Regions from separate parts of the Paraglaciecola aquimarina genome, predicted to be linked through region 2. Evidence: predicted binding sites of a transcription regulator. Region 2 holds the regulator's gene; each other region holds the start of a gene.
What was found. The regulator sigma-54, encoded in region 2, starts transcription at its own class of promoters, with help from an activator protein. The targets are predictions, from matches to a motif close to GTTGGCACGNNNNTNGNNT.
Positions count from the first base shown of each region.

Region 1: a site for sigma-54 is predicted at 3,331-3,349, ahead of RS130_RS22825 (PEP-CTERM sorting domain-containing protein). Genes of this name have one in related genera too.
Region 3: a site for sigma-54 is predicted at 3,007-3,025, ahead of RS130_RS13775 (ANTAR domain-containing response regulator). Genes of this name have one in related genera too.

Region 1 is NZ_JAWDIO010000002.1:4,595,354-4,600,947, forward strand. Features, by position in the region: partial or broken gene RS130_RS22810 (patatin-like phospholipase family protein) at 1-366, shown strand, start outside; partial or broken gene RS130_RS22815 (PEP-CTERM/exosortase system-associated acyltransferase) at 396-1,219, shown strand; gene RS130_RS22820 (ThiF family adenylyltransferase) at 1,272-3,236, shown strand; gene RS130_RS22825 (PEP-CTERM sorting domain-containing protein) at 3,437-4,153, shown strand; gene RS130_RS22830 (PEP-CTERM sorting domain-containing protein) at 4,577-5,293, shown strand.
Region 2 is NZ_JAWDIO010000002.1:242,236-247,829, reverse strand. Features, by position in the region: gene RS130_RS01870 (HPr family phosphocarrier protein) at 1-188, opposite strand, end outside; partial or broken gene rapZ (RNase adapter RapZ) at 192-1,036, opposite strand; partial or broken gene RS130_RS01860 (PTS sugar transporter subunit IIA) at 1,037-1,479, opposite strand; gene hpf (ribosome hibernation promoting factor) at 1,501-1,788, opposite strand; gene RS130_RS01850 (RNA polymerase factor sigma-54) at 1,814-3,304, opposite strand; gene lptB (LPS export ABC transporter ATP-binding protein) at 3,358-4,083, opposite strand; gene lptA (lipopolysaccharide transport periplasmic protein LptA) at 4,083-4,631, opposite strand; gene lptC (LPS export ABC transporter periplasmic protein LptC) at 4,594-5,160, opposite strand; gene kdsC (3-deoxy-manno-octulosonate-8-phosphatase KdsC) at 5,157-5,594, opposite strand, start outside.
Region 3 is NZ_JAWDIO010000002.1:2,770,758-2,776,351, reverse strand. Features, by position in the region: gene RS130_RS13795 (MarC family protein) at 46-402, shown strand; gene RS130_RS13790 (MarC family protein) at 441-662, shown strand; partial or broken gene RS130_RS13785 (DUF1428 domain-containing protein) at 721-1,073, shown strand; partial or broken gene RS130_RS13780 (CmpA/NrtA family ABC transporter substrate-binding protein) at 1,199-2,283, opposite strand; gene RS130_RS13775 (ANTAR domain-containing response regulator) at 2,299-2,868, opposite strand; gene RS130_RS13770 (CreA family protein) at 3,150-3,614, opposite strand; gene RS130_RS13765 (DEAD/DEAH box helicase) at 3,837-5,081, shown strand; partial or broken gene RS130_RS13760 (aspartate/glutamate racemase family protein) at 5,593-5,594, shown strand, end outside.

The sequences.
Region 1 (5,594 bases), 4.4 Mb from region 2:
CATGTATTAGTTGATGGAGCAATATTATCTGAAGACGCATTATACAAAGACTGGGATGGCAAAGGCACACAAGTCATTTGTTTTAGATTAAAAAGCGACCAAGTGACCGACACCGAATTTAAAAAAAGTTGGTTACCTATAAAACAATATGTGATGATGTTAGTTAGAACATTTATGACTGCCATGTCTCGAGAGTATGTGCACGACCAGTATTGGAAAAACACTATTATTGTCAATACTGGTGAACTTTCACCTGTTGATTTTAATATAACGATCCAACAGAAAGAGCAGTTATATCAAGCTGGGTATCAAACCGCGCTACAATACGTACCCAATAGGCTTGCAAGAAAAAGCAACAACAATTGATAATTTACAGAACAGCAACGGACTAAAACGTGAAAAAACTAAAGAAATTTGCTAAGACCCCTATAATTGGCCCATTGGTAAAGAAAGTAATGGATTACGCTGTTAATCACGAAGTTAAAACAGTTGCGAGACATTTTTCGACTTACTTAGGTCCTGTCGAAGCCGTTTCTGATGAATGTCGTAAACAAGCGTTCCGTATCCGGCACGATGTGTATTGTGAAGAACTTGGCTTTGAGGAAGAAAACGAAAGTAAGTTAGAATTCGACGATTTTGACAGTTACTCCAGCCACTGTTTAATTCAACATTTACCCACCTCAGGTTACGCTGGTACAGTCAGAATTGTGCGCCCACAAAAACCGGGAGAAATAATTCCGATTCAGAAATACTGCTTGAATTCTATTTCCACAGGGAAAATTAATCCCAGCGATTACGAGCCCCACGAAATATGCGAAATATCCCGGCTAGCAGTCCCTAGTCGATTTAGAAAACGTCAAACGGATAAATTTAAAGGTGCGGCAACCGGTGTAATCAACCAAGAAGTGTATTCTGAAAACGAGTTGAGATGTTTTCCATTTATAGCGGTTGGTTTGTACCTTTCGGCTGCATCAATTGTCATTGAAAACGGCATTAAACATACGTTCGTCATGATGGAGCCAAGGCTCGCTAGGAGCATGAGATTTGTAGGAATTCAGTTTGAACAAATCGGCCCGACTGTTGACTACCATGGAAAAAGAGCGCCATATTATATCAATCCATCATTGCTGATGGAAAACCTCACACTATAGGTTTCCAAATAATGTTAAAAGGCATTCGTAAGTCTCTTAACCATTCCGTAAAAACTCAAAAGAAATGAACAAGTTAGATCATATTTAAGATTAACCTTACCACCACTAGGGGTGTTATCGATGTTTAATTATAATAGAGCATTTTCAAGAAATATTGGCTGGGTATCGAAAGAAGAGCAAAGGCTGCTAAAATACAAAAAAGTGGCCATCGCTGGCTGTGGTGGCGTAGGTAGTGAGCATGTTGTCACCCTCAGTAGATTAGGTATCGGACGATTCAGCATTTCTGACTTCGATGAATTCGAAGTGCATAATTTTAACCGCCAAGCAGGCGCGTTTATGTCTACCATCGACAAGCCGAAAAACCAAGTTATGCATGATATTTGCTTAGATATTAATCCAAATGCACATATTGATGACTTTCCAGAAGGGGTAAATGAAAGCAACGTTGACGAATTCCTCAAAGATGTAGACGTTTACGTGGATGGCCTTGATTTCTTTGCAATGAATGCAAGATTAATGGTATTCAAACGCTGCGAAGAATTAGGTATTCCTGTGGTGACAGCCGCCCCTATGGCAATGGGTGCTTCGCTATTATGTTTTATGCCCGGTAGCATGTCTTTTTCCGAATATTTTGATCTAGACTCTTGCCAGACAGAAGAAGAGAAACTAGTGAAATTAACCATCGGGTTATCACCCACTATGATGCAACGCCACTATTTGATCGACCCAACCACTACTGATTTTATTAATAAAAAGGTTCCATCAACTCCAATGGGAGTTAAGTTTTGTGGAGGCCTAGCTGGCACATACGTACTTAAGATATTGCTTAATCGAGGCGATGTGCGCACAGCACCTCATGGCTTGCACTTTGACGGTTACTTAAATACCGTAAAGAAAACGTGGCGCCCTTGGGGAAATAAAAACCCGTTACAAAAATTCATGTTTAACCAAGTTAAAAAAATCGTTCTCACCCCACAAGCTCCTTTGACCTTCGATGATGATATGACTCCCATTCAAAAAGTGATGGATGGTGCAAAGTGGGCACCGAGCGGTGATAACGAGCAGTGTTGGTCGTTTGAATTCACTTCTGATATGACCTGTACCGTACATGGCAGGGATACCCGTCATTCTTGTGTATACGACCTGCAAGGTAACGCCAGCAAGTTTGCCATTGGTGCACTAATTGAAACCGCCAAAATATGCGCATCAGAATCTGGTCACAAAATAGAAGTGGAACAAGCAGAAACCAGTAGCGATGAAAATCCAACCTATAAACTAAGCTTAGTTGCAGATAAAACAGTGGAGTTTGACGAGTTGATCCCACATGTCAGAACGCGCTGCGTGCAACGTAAATGGATGGGCACTAAAGCGTTAACCGACATCCAAAAAAATGAACTCATCAACGCTCTACCCGAAGGGTTTAGTATCGTTTGGTTCGAACCTTTAAAGCTTAGGTATCAAGTAGCGAAGTTAATATACGGAAACGCTTACACTCGCGTGTCGATGAAAGAAGCACATAGCCATCACCAAAAAATAATTGACTGGGGAAAACAGCACAGCACCGACAAAATACCCGACAAAGCCTTAGGCGTGGGTCCTATGATGCGCGCAATGATGAAATCAGCACTGAGTAAAGACTGGCCACAATTTGAATTTATGGGCAAGTATCTAGCAGGTACAGTTGTTCCTCGGTTTATTATGGATTTTATGACTAGCATAAAATGTTCTGCACACTTTGCTTTAGTTGCGCCTGAAGAATGCATAGCAGAGACTGACTACATGAAAGCGGGAGCGGCATTACAACGTTTTTGGCTTACAACAGACAAGTTAGGCTTAGGATTTCAACCTGAGTACACGCAAATAATATTTTCAGAGTATCTACGTAGAAACGTAAAATTTACTGACAATTTAGCGACCATTAAGAATGCTCGAGAAATGGAGTCCTTGTATGTTGAGCTAATGGGCGATATTCCTGTCAATCGAGTCTGCTATTTTGGTAGAGTCGGGCAAAGTAGCCGACCAAGCAGCCGTTCTATTAGAAAATCGTTGGAAGATCTTAAGTATATTCCTAACAAAGCAGAGTAAAAAATGTGTCTGTATTTTTTACAATTTTGGAAATTTCAATTTTACGTTTTTCTAGCAAAACACGTAAATAAATGAAATATATAAGGTTAATAATTATGGCACAGGTGATGCATATAAGAGATTGCTTCATTTAACCAACGTTTTTTGTCTAGAAGCACGAATAGGCAAATAACAAAACATATATTAATAAAGGATTAACCATGTTGAAATCAATTTTAGTAAAAACAGCCGTAGCATCTTTATTGCTTGGTAGCATCTCTGCATCTGCTAACCAAGTAGTAGATTTGTTTTCTGACGACCAAGCTTATTTCCAAGCATCAAATAGCTCAAATAGCGCTTCTGCAACAGGTGCTGACATTCTTGGTGGTGAGCGTGATATCGCACTTGTAGCAGCTAAAGATGCACGTGTTTCTGCCGAAGTTAGAAACAACCAGTTGCTAATTGCATCAAGCGGCCTTAGCGGCTCTGGTACTATTGCACCAGACGAGTCATGGAGCGTTGAGGTTCAGTGGGACGGTATTGATAACTCTTCAGTTCTTGACGTAGATGGTCTATCACCATCTGCTGATTTTTCGTCATTAAATGGCTTCACTGCTGACATCAACTCTTCTGATGGCGACGGGGCTTTCATTGTAACGATTAACGATACTTTTGGTACTAGTGCCATAAAAACGTTTGGCTTTACGAAAGTAGATTTAGGTTCGCCTCAGACGTTCTCTATTCCTTTCTCTTTGTTCACTGCAGTGTCTGCATCGTTAGACTTAAGCTCTATTGGTTCAATCGTGCTTAACTTAGCGTCTTCTGGTGATACAGATATTCGTGTAGCAGCTATCCGCGCTGTACCCGCTCCTTCAAGCCTTGCAATTTTAGGTCTTGGCTTAATTGGTTTCGCTGGACTTGCACGTCGTAAAGCTTAATTGAATATTTTATTTAGCATCAAGGCCGCTTATTAGCGGCCTTTTTGTTTTAACACATCTGATATTAACCAGACATATTCCCCCATTCAAAACCCCGCTTGAGTCACAACATCATTGCTTAGTATTGTGGGGGGTAGATGAACGTTTACCACTTCAATAAATAAAATACCTTTGTGGCAACACGAATAACTAACCTTAAGTGTTGCTGAAATAGCCCTTTATGGCACAAAAACCTCCCCGACCCAACTTGCATATAACACTCATAATAGTCGGACTTTTTTACAATACCTAGAAAACCAAATAGATAAAAACCCCTAACCCACTGTAATATAACAAAAATAAAAGTTGGCACAGATATAGCTTTAGCAAGTATATCTCTTGTAGTAATGCTGTTAATTTTATAATTATATTTTGGAGTTTAATATGTTTAGAACACTACTTTTAAGAACAACTATGGCCGCTTTCGCACTAGGTAGCATCTCTGCATCTGCTAACCAAGTAGTAGATTTGTTTTCTGACGACCAAGCTTATTTCCAAGCATCAAATAGCTCAAATAGCGCTTCTGCAACAGGTGCTGACATTCTTGGTGGCGAGCGTGATATCATACTTACAGCAGCTCAAGATGCACGTGTTTCTGCCGAAGTTAGAAACAACCAGTTGCTAATTGCATCAAGCGGCCTTGGTAACGGTGGTGCTGTTCCAGCAGATGAGTCGTGGGGCGTTGAAGTTCAGTGGGACGGTCTTGATAACTCTTCAGCTCTTGACGTAGATGGTCTAGCGCCAGCTGCTGATTTTTCTACACTAAATGGTTTCTCTGCTGATATCAACTCTTCTGATGGCGACGGGGCTTTCATTGTAACGATTAACGATACTTTTGGTACTAGTGCCATAAAAACGTTTGGCTTTACGAAAGTAGATTTAGGTTCGCCTCAGACGTTCTCTATTCCTTTCTCTTTGTTCACTGCAGTGTCTGCATCGTTAGACTTAAGCTCTATTGGTTCAATCGTGCTTAACTTAGCGTCTTCTGGTGATACAGATATTCGTGTAGCAGCTATCCGCGCTGTACCAGCTCCTTCAAGCCTAGCTATTTTAGGTCTTGGCTTAATCGGCTTTGCTGGACTTGCACGTCGTAAAGCTTAATTGAACATTTTATTTAGCATCAAGGCCGCTTATTAGCGGCCTTTTTTATGTTTTAACGTATCTAATGTAAACCAAACAGTTTGCCTACCCCATTCAAAACCCCGCTTAAGTCACAACATCATTGCTTAGTATTGTGGGGATTAGATGAACATTAACCACTTCAATAAATAAAATACCTTTGTGGCAACACGAATAACTAACCTTAAGTGTTGCTGAAATAGCCCTTTATGGCACAAAAACCTCCCCGACCCAACTTGCATATAACACTCATAATAGTCGGACTTTTTTACAATACCTAGAA
Region 2 (5,594 bases):
ACTTCTTCACCTTGGTGGCTTTCTAGCATCATTAAACCCAAAACGCTGTTAGCCGAGGCCTGTTTGTCGCCTTGATGTAAGGTTATTTCAGCATCGAATTTAGTCGATAGTTGTACTAATTGTGTGGCAGCGCGAGCGTGCAGTCCTAGCTTATTTACGATAAGCAGTGTCTTTTCTATCCTTGGCATAAGCTACTTATTTAATTCACGATGGCGTATTTGCACATCTGGGTGAGCATCGCTGAAATTCTTCGCTAAGGTTTCAGTGACATAAACTGAACGATGTTGGCCGCCAGTGCAACCAATGGCAACGGTGACATAACTGCGATTGTTGCGCTCTAAGTGGGGTAACCAAGTAGAAATGAGATTCTGAATTTGCCAAATAAATTTAGTCACTATGGGTTGTGAACCTAAAAATATTTGCACTGGGCTGTCTAGTCCGGTCAGGTGCTTTAAATCGGGCTCCCAATGAGGATTGGGCAAAAAGCGCCCATCAAATACATAATCAGCATCTTTGGGGATGCCATGCTTAAAACCAAATGATTCGAATACAAGTACCAGTCTAGAACTTTTTTACCTAAGATTCGCTCGCGAACAATCTCGGCCAACTGGTGTACCGACAGTTGGTCGGTGTCTAAGTATAGATCGGCACGCTCGGCAATAGGAGCCAGAAGCTGTCCTTCTGCTTGGATCGCAGCAGATAACGACTTGTTCTGTTTCGATAGAGGATGTAAGCGTCTGGTTTCACTAAAGCGTTTAATCAGAATGTCGTCGCTGGCATCTAAATAGAGTATGGTTAAATTCCAAGTAGCCGGGAGGTAGTCAAGGATCTCAACTAACTCATTGGTGTCTTTAGGTAAGTTTCGCACATCAATGCTAACAGCCACCTGATCATATTCGTCGACCACTGTATGGGTGAGTGTGGGTAACAAATTTACTGGAATATTGTCTACACAGTAGTAGCCAAGATCTTCTAGGGAGCGTAGCACCACAGATTTACCTGAGCCTGATCGTCCGCTGATAATTATGAGTTTCATTTAGCTCATTACCTCAAATAATTCCTGATTAGTTTTGGCGTCTCGTATTTGTTGCAAGGTGTCTTTGTTGGTTAATTTCTGTGCGATAGCAGATAACGTACCTAAGTGCTCACTTGCCTGTTCTTCTGGTACTAAAATAGCGATGAAAATATCAACAGGAAGGTTGTCTATTGCATCATAGGGAATAGGCGATTCGCTGGTGACGACTATTGCTAAAACGTTTTCAAGGCCTTTTAAGCGGCCATGAGGTAACGCAATACCGTTACCAATACCAGTGCTGCCCATTTTTTCTCTGGACATTAAACTCGCGAGTATTGTGCCTTGATCGATGTTAGTCACAACTTGAATGGCGGTTTGACTGATGAGTTCAAGTATTCTTTTTTACTACTGCCCTGAACTGCACAAAGTGTGCAGTCAGGATGGATAATGCTTTTTAATTCCATTACAGCCTCTAATGCTTGGTGTTAATGGCGTTTGACTTTTTCCTTATGTTTAATCACTTGACGATCAAGTTTATCGATTAAACCATCTATTGCTGCATACATATCTGAGTGCTCAGATGTTGCAAACACCTCTGATCCGCTGAGGTGAACGGTAGCTTCGGCTTTTTGATTCAGCTTCTCTACATTTAATATAACGTGCACATTATTAATGTGTTCAAAATGTCGCTCTAACTTAGTGAATTTAGTGTCTACATAGTTTCTTAAAGAATCTGTAATATCTACGTGATGACCAGTAAGGTTAATTTGCATATTGCCTATTCCTTCTAAATTTCGCCTACAACAGGCTTTTACGTTGGTTAGATGGGGGGATCAACAATGATTCCCGGTACTTTGCTATTGTCCGCCGTGCCACTTTAATACCTTGGTCGGCCAACAATTGAGCAATTTTACTGTCGCTTAGTGGTTTGCTAGGCTTTTCAGCAGCGACTAGTTTTTTGATCAATGCCCTTATGGCAGTTGATGAGCATTCTCCGCCTGCGTCTGTGGCTACATGGCTAGAGAAAAAATACTTAAGTTCAAAAATGCCTCGAGGTGTATGCATGTACTTCTGGGTGGTAACCCTTGAAATAGTTGACTCATGCATATCTACCATTTCCGCTACATCGTTTAACACCATTGGTTTCATCATTTCCGGGCCGTGCTCAAAAAAGCCCATTTGTTGCTGCACTATACAATTAGACACTTTAAGTAGCGTTTCGTTGCGGCTTTCCACACTTTTTATAAACCACTTAGCTTCTTGTAGATGAGATCGAATAAATTGGCCATCAGAACTGTTTTTAACGTTCTTGCTCATGGCTGCGTATTGTTGATTAACATTTAGTTTGGGCAGGCTGTCTGGGTTTAACTCTACGGCCCAGCGACCATTCTTTTTACTCACCGATACGTCTGGAATGACATATTCTGGCTCACCGGTTACAACCGCTGTGCCCGGGCGTGGATTTAAGGTTTGCAACAAGCGCATGGCTTCACGTAGTTCATCTTCTTTCAATCGAGTTTTACGCATGAGCGTACGATAGTCTTTACTACCAATTAGATCACAATAGTCGGTGATCAGCATTTTGGCTTCTTCAAGCCAAGGGGTGTCGGCAGCAAATTGCTTAAGCTGAATCAATAAACACTCTTGCGCGCTTCTGGCGCCAGAGCCAATAGGATCGAGCATTTGAATACGTTTTAGAACAACTTCTACTTCATCCAGTTCAATTTCTTCGTCATCCATACTCGCCAGTACTTCTTCAGTACTAATGGTTAGATAGCCGCCTTCATCGATCGAATCTATTATGGCTACGGCAATGGCTTGGTCTGTGTCACTGAAATGGGTTAGGCGTACTTGCCAAAGCAGATGATCTTGAATATTGTCGGTGGTTTCACCTTGGAATACTTGGTCGTCGTCCATTGCTGGGCCTGAGCTACTAGAGGTAGACGGGGCCGGTGCCGATGATGCGCTTAAATATTCATCCCAGGTACTGTCTAAAGGCAAATCTTCAGGAATATCATTGTTTTGTAAGGCATCACCAGACTCTATATTATCGACATTAACTTCCGCCGTGTCATTCGCACCATTTGCGTCATGATTGGTTTCTAATGCCTTGTCACCACCTGTATTATCTACTTGTTCATCAACTTCAAGCAGAGGGTTAGAATCAAGTGCTTCTTGTATCTCTGTTTGCAGGTCAAGTGTAGACAATTGCAGAAGCTTAATTGCTTGCTGCAACTGTGGTGTCATTGTGAGTTGTTGGCTAAATTTTAATTGTAAAGAGGGTTTCATTTACTTCTTATACTTATTTCTGTTGATATCAGCCGAGCTAATCGAAGGCCTAACTATAGCCTGAATTGCTCACCCAGGTATACATCTCTTACACGTTGATCACTTAAAACTTCTTCGGCAGTACCCGATGCTATCAGTTCACCATGGCTAACAATGTAAGCTTTTTCACATACGTCTAGCGTTTCCCGTACATTATGATCAGTAATTAATACACCAATTCCTCGATCACGCAAATGTTGAATGATTTTTTTTATGTCGTTTACTGAAATAGGGTCAACACCGGCGAAAGGTTCATCTAGTAAAATAAACTCAGGATCAGCTGCTAAAGCGCGAGCAATTTCTACTCGTCGGCGTTCACCACCAGACAAACTCATACCTAAGCTGTTGCGAATATGGTTGATATTAAACTCGTCGAGTAATGAATCGGCTTGTTGCTCTCTTTGTTCTTTAGATAGTTCCTTGCGCGTTTGCAATATCGCCATCAAGTTTTGATAAACCGTGAGTTTTCGGAATATAGAAGCTTCTTGAGGTAAATAACCAATGCCTTGGCGCGCACGAACATGCATCGGCTCTAACGTCAGTGCCTGTTGATCGATATAAATTTCACCTTTGTCTAGAGGAACTAGACCCACGATCATATAAAAAGTGGTCGTTTTGCCTGCGCCATTTGGACCCAATAAACCTACTATTTGTCCAGTTGAAACTTCTAGGCTGACATCCCGTACAACTTGCCGAGATTTATAAGATTTAGCTAAATGTGTGGCTTTTAATTGGGCCATTAAGGTTGTGATTCCTGTTGTTTGGCGGCGTTACTTTCAGAAGTAGATTCAGGTTGGAATATCGTGATAACACGGCCACTTTCTTGATTGTTACCTTGAGCGATAATTTGTTCAAGCTCCATATTAAACAATATTGAATTTCCTTTTACGCTGCTCGAGTTTTGCTCGATTAGTGCATCACCATCAAGTGACAATGAACGCGTGGCGCGTTTATACATAATTTGATTGGCTTTTGCTTTAACTGTGCTGCCATCTTCTTGTTGTTGTGAATATTCCGCTGGATTTCCGCTAGCAATGAAGACTTCTTTGCCTTCACCTAAACTGGCGTCAACCTGAACTTCGTCGGCTTTTACCATTAAGGTGCCTTGGCTAATTTGTACATTGCCTCGATATATTGCCTGTTTATTGATACCGTCACCTTCTTGATAATTGGAGGCAACTTTTATTGTTTTAGTAAAGTCTTCTTTGCCAGCAAAACTAGAGGCTGAGCTCAAGAAAACTAGGACTAAACTAGTTTTGAGGAGATGGCTGGTAAACGGTTTTAACATGATCTAATAACTCGTATCTTTGGGTTTCAAGGCTAACGGTAAAACCGTTGCTGTTAATGACATAATTCGGACCGACAATTTCTACAGCCTGATCTGAGGTCATGGTTTTGTCTATCAAGTTTATTTCGACAAATTGTGTGCGTATAATTTGCATATAACCATCGTCATTCAGACTTTTTATTTCTACATCGGTTTCAAATTGTAAGCGTTGGTCTTCATACAATGTACCTTCTTGGGCATTTACTTGCCATGGATGACGAGTTTGAGAATACAATAAATACTCTGGTCGCTTAAAAAGGGTGAAGCCCAGTAAATCGTAGTTTTCCATATACTCAGCAAATACTTGATGATTAATATTACCGGTTTTATCGTAAAGAGTGCTACGCATTTTCTTAGCTTGGTAGTTAGGGATCCATGCTTCTTCGGTTTGTGTTACTGGCAAGTCTTGTTCTTTTTTCAACCAACCCGGTAAGCTAAGGCTTAAGGCAAGTATAAATAATAGCGCGATACATATGGTTGTTCGGTTCATACGCTAGAGCCGTGGATGAGTTTTAATTGGTTGTTGGCTAGTAAAATTAAATCGCATAATTCTCGTACTGCACCAAATCCGCCTTTTGTTTGGGTAACGTAATCAGCATGCTGAGCAACATATGGATGACCATCTTGTACACAAACACTTAAATTTGCAGCGTTAAACATGCCTACATCTGGCATATCATCACCAATGGCCGCGGTTGCACTTACAGGTATAGCAAGCTTAGCTTGTAACTTTTGGAGAGCCGGTTGTTTGTCTTCACAGCCTTGTAAAATGTGCTTCACCCCTAAAGCTGTCATGCGATTTTCGACCATATTCGAACTACGTCCAGTGATGATGGCGACTTGTACGCCTATGTTCTGTAGCGCCTTTATGCCATATCCATCTTTAGTATGAAATGCTTTAAGTTCTTCGCCGTCTTGGCCCAT
Region 3 (5,594 bases), 2.5 Mb from region 2:
GCGAAATGATTCATTGACCTTAAGCAAATCAAATAGGATCGCCTAATGATAGATAAAGTATTACATGATTTTTTAATCGTATGGGCCACTATTGATCCAATCGGCACTATGGCGCTTTTTGCTGGTCTCACTGCCACCTATTCAGCCAAGGAACGACGAAAAACCGCATATAAAACAGTTCTGTACGCTACGCTAATTTTGCTTGGAGCAATACTGGTTGGACAACTGCTACTCGGTGCTATGGGGATTAGTTTGCTTTCATTTCAAGTGGCTGGAGGGATTATTCTTTTCCTATTTGGCTTACAAATGGTTTTTTCAAATGGAGCACCTGACAACAAGATTGAAGCCAAACATGATATTTCAGTATTTCCCTTGGCGATCCCAGCCACGGCTTCACTATAGGTGCAATACTGGCCGTCATTCTAATAACTGATAATCATGTGTATACCATAGAAGAACAAATTTACACATCTGCTACGGTACTGGCAGTTCTCCTTATCACACTTATTTTACTGCTGTTTTCTGGTGCCATTATTAGACTAATTGGCATGGGAGGAGCGTCCCTTCTGACCAGAATTATGGGCATGATTTTGGCTGCATTGTCGGTGGAATTTATAATGGAAGCGCTTGGTATTGAAAAATGGGTAAGTGCAGGCGTATAATTTTTGAGCAACATTTGTACGCCCCCCAGAACAACTTACTCTGATTTAAGGATAGAAAATGTCATATATAGATGGGTTTGTAGCAGCTGTACCGAATGAAAATAAAACGCTTTTTATTCAACACGCTAAGATAATGGCCGCTGTTTTAAAGCAGTATGGTGCGTTAAAGGTAGTCGATACGTGGGGTGATGATGTACCTGATGGAGAACAGACATCATTGCCTATGGCGGTGCAAAAAAAGACGATGAAACGGTAGTATTCTCATGGGTAATTTGGCCATCAAAGGAAATACGTGATTCAGGATGGAAGCTAGCAATGGGTGATCCCAAAATGCATCCTGACCAATCTCCAATGCCGTTCGATGGCAAACGATTAATTTACGGTGGCTTTAACGTCGTGTCAGAGGTATAAGTCAAAGCTTAAACCTCGTCTTGGTCAATTTTTCACTCACTTATGGATAGGCTCGCGTATCTTTATTGTCGATGATTTTAGCAAAACTGTGAAAACGCCACATCCTCAGCGATCCATGAAATAACTTAGCGCTTAACGTCAAAAGTAGACTTCATTTGACGATAAATGTCTGAACGAAATACTTTTTTTGCAATGTCATTGGGTACGTAAACATTTTTTAATTGTCCCGCATCGCGCATTTTTGAAATCAACCACTCCCCTCTCACGTGCTCTGGTAGGTTAATAGATACATCATCTGAACGATAAAACTGATTGTATGACGGTACTGATCGTGATGGGCTAGATTTACCCGTTAAACAAATGCCTAGCAAAGATGGCGCAATAATATCTAGTGGTGCATGTAAGTACTTAGGTTGCGTTAGCATTATCGCGGCTTCAAATCGATTCGGTGTACTTTCTAACCATATGCAAGCTTGTTGTAGTGCCGCAGTCAAGGCCAACACGGTATTAGGTTTTTGAGCATAGAAAGAGCCTAATATACCGAGCACCTTCTCGGGCGAGTCTTGCCAAATATCATACGAAGTTAAGCCCGTTAAACCAATGCCCGCACGCACGGCTTGCGCATTCCAAGGGCCGCCAACACAAAACCCGTCAATATGTCCTGCCGCCATATGCTCAACCATATTTACCGGCGGTACGACTACAATATCTACATCATCTGCGGCGATTTTCGCTGACATCAACCAATCTCGAAGTTGATAAAAATGGCAACTATAAGGAAATACCGTTGCAAATTTCAATTTAGGCTTATTTTCTAACTTGCGCTTTCTAATCACACTACGCAACAAGTATGCGGCGAGTGGCAAAGTAAGATGAGTTAAGGTATTTTCACTCAGTATTTCCTCATGCATTTTTTGCGATAAGGTAATAGCATTACCATTTAAACTTAATACAAATGGGGTGATAACTTCTGTTTTACTGCACCCTATTCCTAAGGAGCTGGCCAACGGCATAGGGGCCAACATTTGCGCAGCGTCGAGCACACCGGCGTGTAGTTTATCGCGTAATGTTGCCCATGAATTTTGCTTTTCTAATGTAACATTTAGTCCCCATTGTTCAAAAAACCCAATTCGTAGGCCGCCACAACGGGAGCAGAATCAGTTAACGGGATAAAGCCAAGTGTCAATTCTGTTTGTTCCGGTTTTATCATCTCTTAACCTGTCATTTATATGGTATTTAACAAAGAAATAAGCGTTCTGGCCACATCATCTAGTTTTTGTCCGGTGTCCATTGCTGTCTTTCGCATGGCTCGATAAGCCTCATCCTCTGCGAGATTCTTTTTCTTCATTAGTAATCTTTTTGCTTGATCAACTAGATCTCTTGATGCAAGCGCTTGTTTGGTTTCTGTCAGTTCATTTTTTAGTTTTTGAAATTCTGTAAACCTCGCCACGGCGGCATCTAGAATAGGCTTTACTCTTTTTAAGTCTAAGTCACCTACGACATATGCACTCACGCCAGACTCAATTGACTGGTTAATCGCATCTGTGCCTTCTTCTTCAGCAAACATAACCACAGGCTTTGGATCGTATTGAGATATAGTACTCAAGCTTTCTAGAATGTCTCGATTTGGAGACTCTATGTCGATCACAATAATATCGGGCTTAATCTGATCAACATGCTTTAGCAAATGTGATTCGGGGCTAGCTAAATGACTAACAATATAGCGAGAGTTATTCAAGGCCGCGGTTAACGAAGCGACACGTTCACTATTGTCGTCAATTAACAGAATACGCAGTTCTTTTGATACGTTTGGGGTCGTTTTTTGGTGTGCACTTCCCTGCCCTTTTGTCCGTGCACTTTTTCGCCCATTAGCTGGAGCTTTGTCTTGCAATTGATTATCCGAACGAATATGTATCGACTAGTAACGAGGGTAATGCAATCTATAAGCCAAAATATTTGGCAGTCAAAACTAGCTTCTTATCAATAAACATCAATAGCGAAGAGGTAATTAAAACCCAAAATGGTGCAATAGCACCAGTTAATGCACCAACAATATGCACCGGTCAATTTAATCTCCTAGTTCGCTTGCACTTGGGGCACGTACGCTTTGGTTCCCCATAAGGGCACGGTAGACAAACTGTGTTTGAAACTACCAGAGGTCTCTTTGGTAGAATACGACACATACATCAAGGTTTGATTTTTAGGATCATAAATACGGCGAATTTTCATTGTCTTAAAAAATACACTCTTTGATTTTTTAAACACAATTTCACCAGATTTACTCTTATCAATTTGCGCGATCATTTGTGCTGTAATCTCGCCAGTCTGTCGACACGCAATTGAACTATCAGAAGGATCCGAAAAACTGAGATCAGCTTCAATACTGGCAACATGACAAGTTACCCCTGTAACAATAGGATCAACGAGTGTATTCAACTTAATATCTTTGGTGGTAAATGCGCCTAAGGAGATATCGCCCACTTCGTTTTTGTCACAGGCGGTTAACAATATAAAAACCGCACAAATTATAGATTTTTTCATTTATTTTCTCTTTTTTAAGATCTAGATTGAACTTTTTGCCGCTAAATAGCGACTATATAGTATGGCAGCGTAGTGACCTGCCATATTCCCTGGACCGCTTACTTAGGTGAGCGGTATCTTTAATCCTCAATTTAGTACATAAAAAAGCCAATCTAGCTGACTTTATTCAACAAAATACTGTATATTCCGCCCTCGTTTTAGCACAAATACAGGATCCTCGATATGAAATTCGCCAATTTAGGTTTAGCCAAAGAACTCCAACAAGCTATCGAGGTTTGTGGATATGCAGACTTAACACCGGTTCAAGAGCAAGCAATAGTACCAGCTCGACGTGGTAAAGACCTATTAGTTAACGCCCAAACGGGTACCGGTAAAACGGCGGCTTTTGCTCTACCTATTCTACAAAAGTTGCTAGATACCCCACAAGCAACAGTGAGCGGAAGCCCTAGAGCATTGATCCTCACTCCGACCAGAGAGTTAGCGGAGCAATTAGCTAATACAATTAGCGCTTATGCGCAATTTACCAACCTAACGGTTACGGCTTTATTTGGTGGCGTAAAAATGGGGGGCCAGTCGGCCAAATTAAAAAGTGGCGTAGATATCGTTATTTCTACGCCTGGACGTTTATTAGAACATATGACCTTAAGTAACATAAATTTAGCTAAGGTTGAATTTGTCGTGCTAGATGAAGCTGACCGTATGTTAGACATGGGCTTTATTGCAGATGTACAAAATATCTTACAGCATGCCACGAAACAACATCAAACATTGTTGTTTTCAGCCACATCGTCTCCGGCGCTAAATGAACTTTCTCATAAAGTATTACGTAATCATGCAGTTATTCGAGTCACTAAAATCAATACCACCGCGGAAACAGTGTCTCATGTTATGTATCCTGTGGAAGAAGCCCGTAAGATAGACCTGTTCAAAACACTGTTAAAAGAACAAAATTGGTATCAAGTGTTGGTTTTTACCAGCACCAAACAACAAGCCGATATGCTAATGGCAGCCTTAAAAAAGAGTAAAATGAATGCTGCTGTGTGTCATGGAGATAAAAGCCAAGGCGCGCGAAGACGTGCCATAGCCGACTTTAAATCAGGCGAATTGCAAATACTTATTTCTACCGACGTAGCTGCCAGAGGGTTAGACATTCAAGGGTTGGATTACGTTGTAAACTTCAACTTGCCTTATTTACCAGAAGATTATGTGCATCGTATAGGCCGCACAGGTCGCGCTAAAAAAGAAGGCTATGCCATTTCGTTTGTCAGCCGAGAAGAAGAAAATACAGTAGCTAAAATTGAACGTTTAATTAACGGCAAAATACAGCGTATCGTTAAACCTGGCTTTGAAGTCAGCAATCGTGTCAGCCTGTTAAAAAGTGTAGCAAGAAACGCCAGAAATGGACGTAGCAATAAAGCAACCGCCACTAAAATAAATCTACACAAAACTAGCAAAAAGTCCAAGTAGTCGCACATCCCATTAGTCCATCATCCCCTTGAAAATGGATAAAAGAGCTTATACAGTTCTCGACTGATAAGCTCTATGATACAAACCTAAAATGCGCTCAATAAGCTACCTATTACTGGTTGCTTTTCATTTTAAAAGGTTATTTAGATAAAAACATATTAAGTTATTGAATTATATTGATATTGCTTAGCTTAAGCTCGTGTTTGGCTGAAACAATACTTCTTATCCAGAACTCTGGTTAAGTAAAATCCAGTTACGCCGCACAAGTCTTTACTACGACAAGCAGCACACACTGGTTCTAAGTTGGTTTGGCCAGCCTGTTAAGCTTGCTCACTATGACTTAATTGATTAATTTCACCGTTTAATGGATTAGCCAATGCGCTTGAATCTATATAGAGTAAACACACTAGTAAAAAGCCACTTTTTCACACAAGAAAAAACCTTTTACAAGCGAATTCCAACGGTAGTAACACAGGGTATACTCAAGAGAGCGTAATCAAAGGTAAAGAGTAT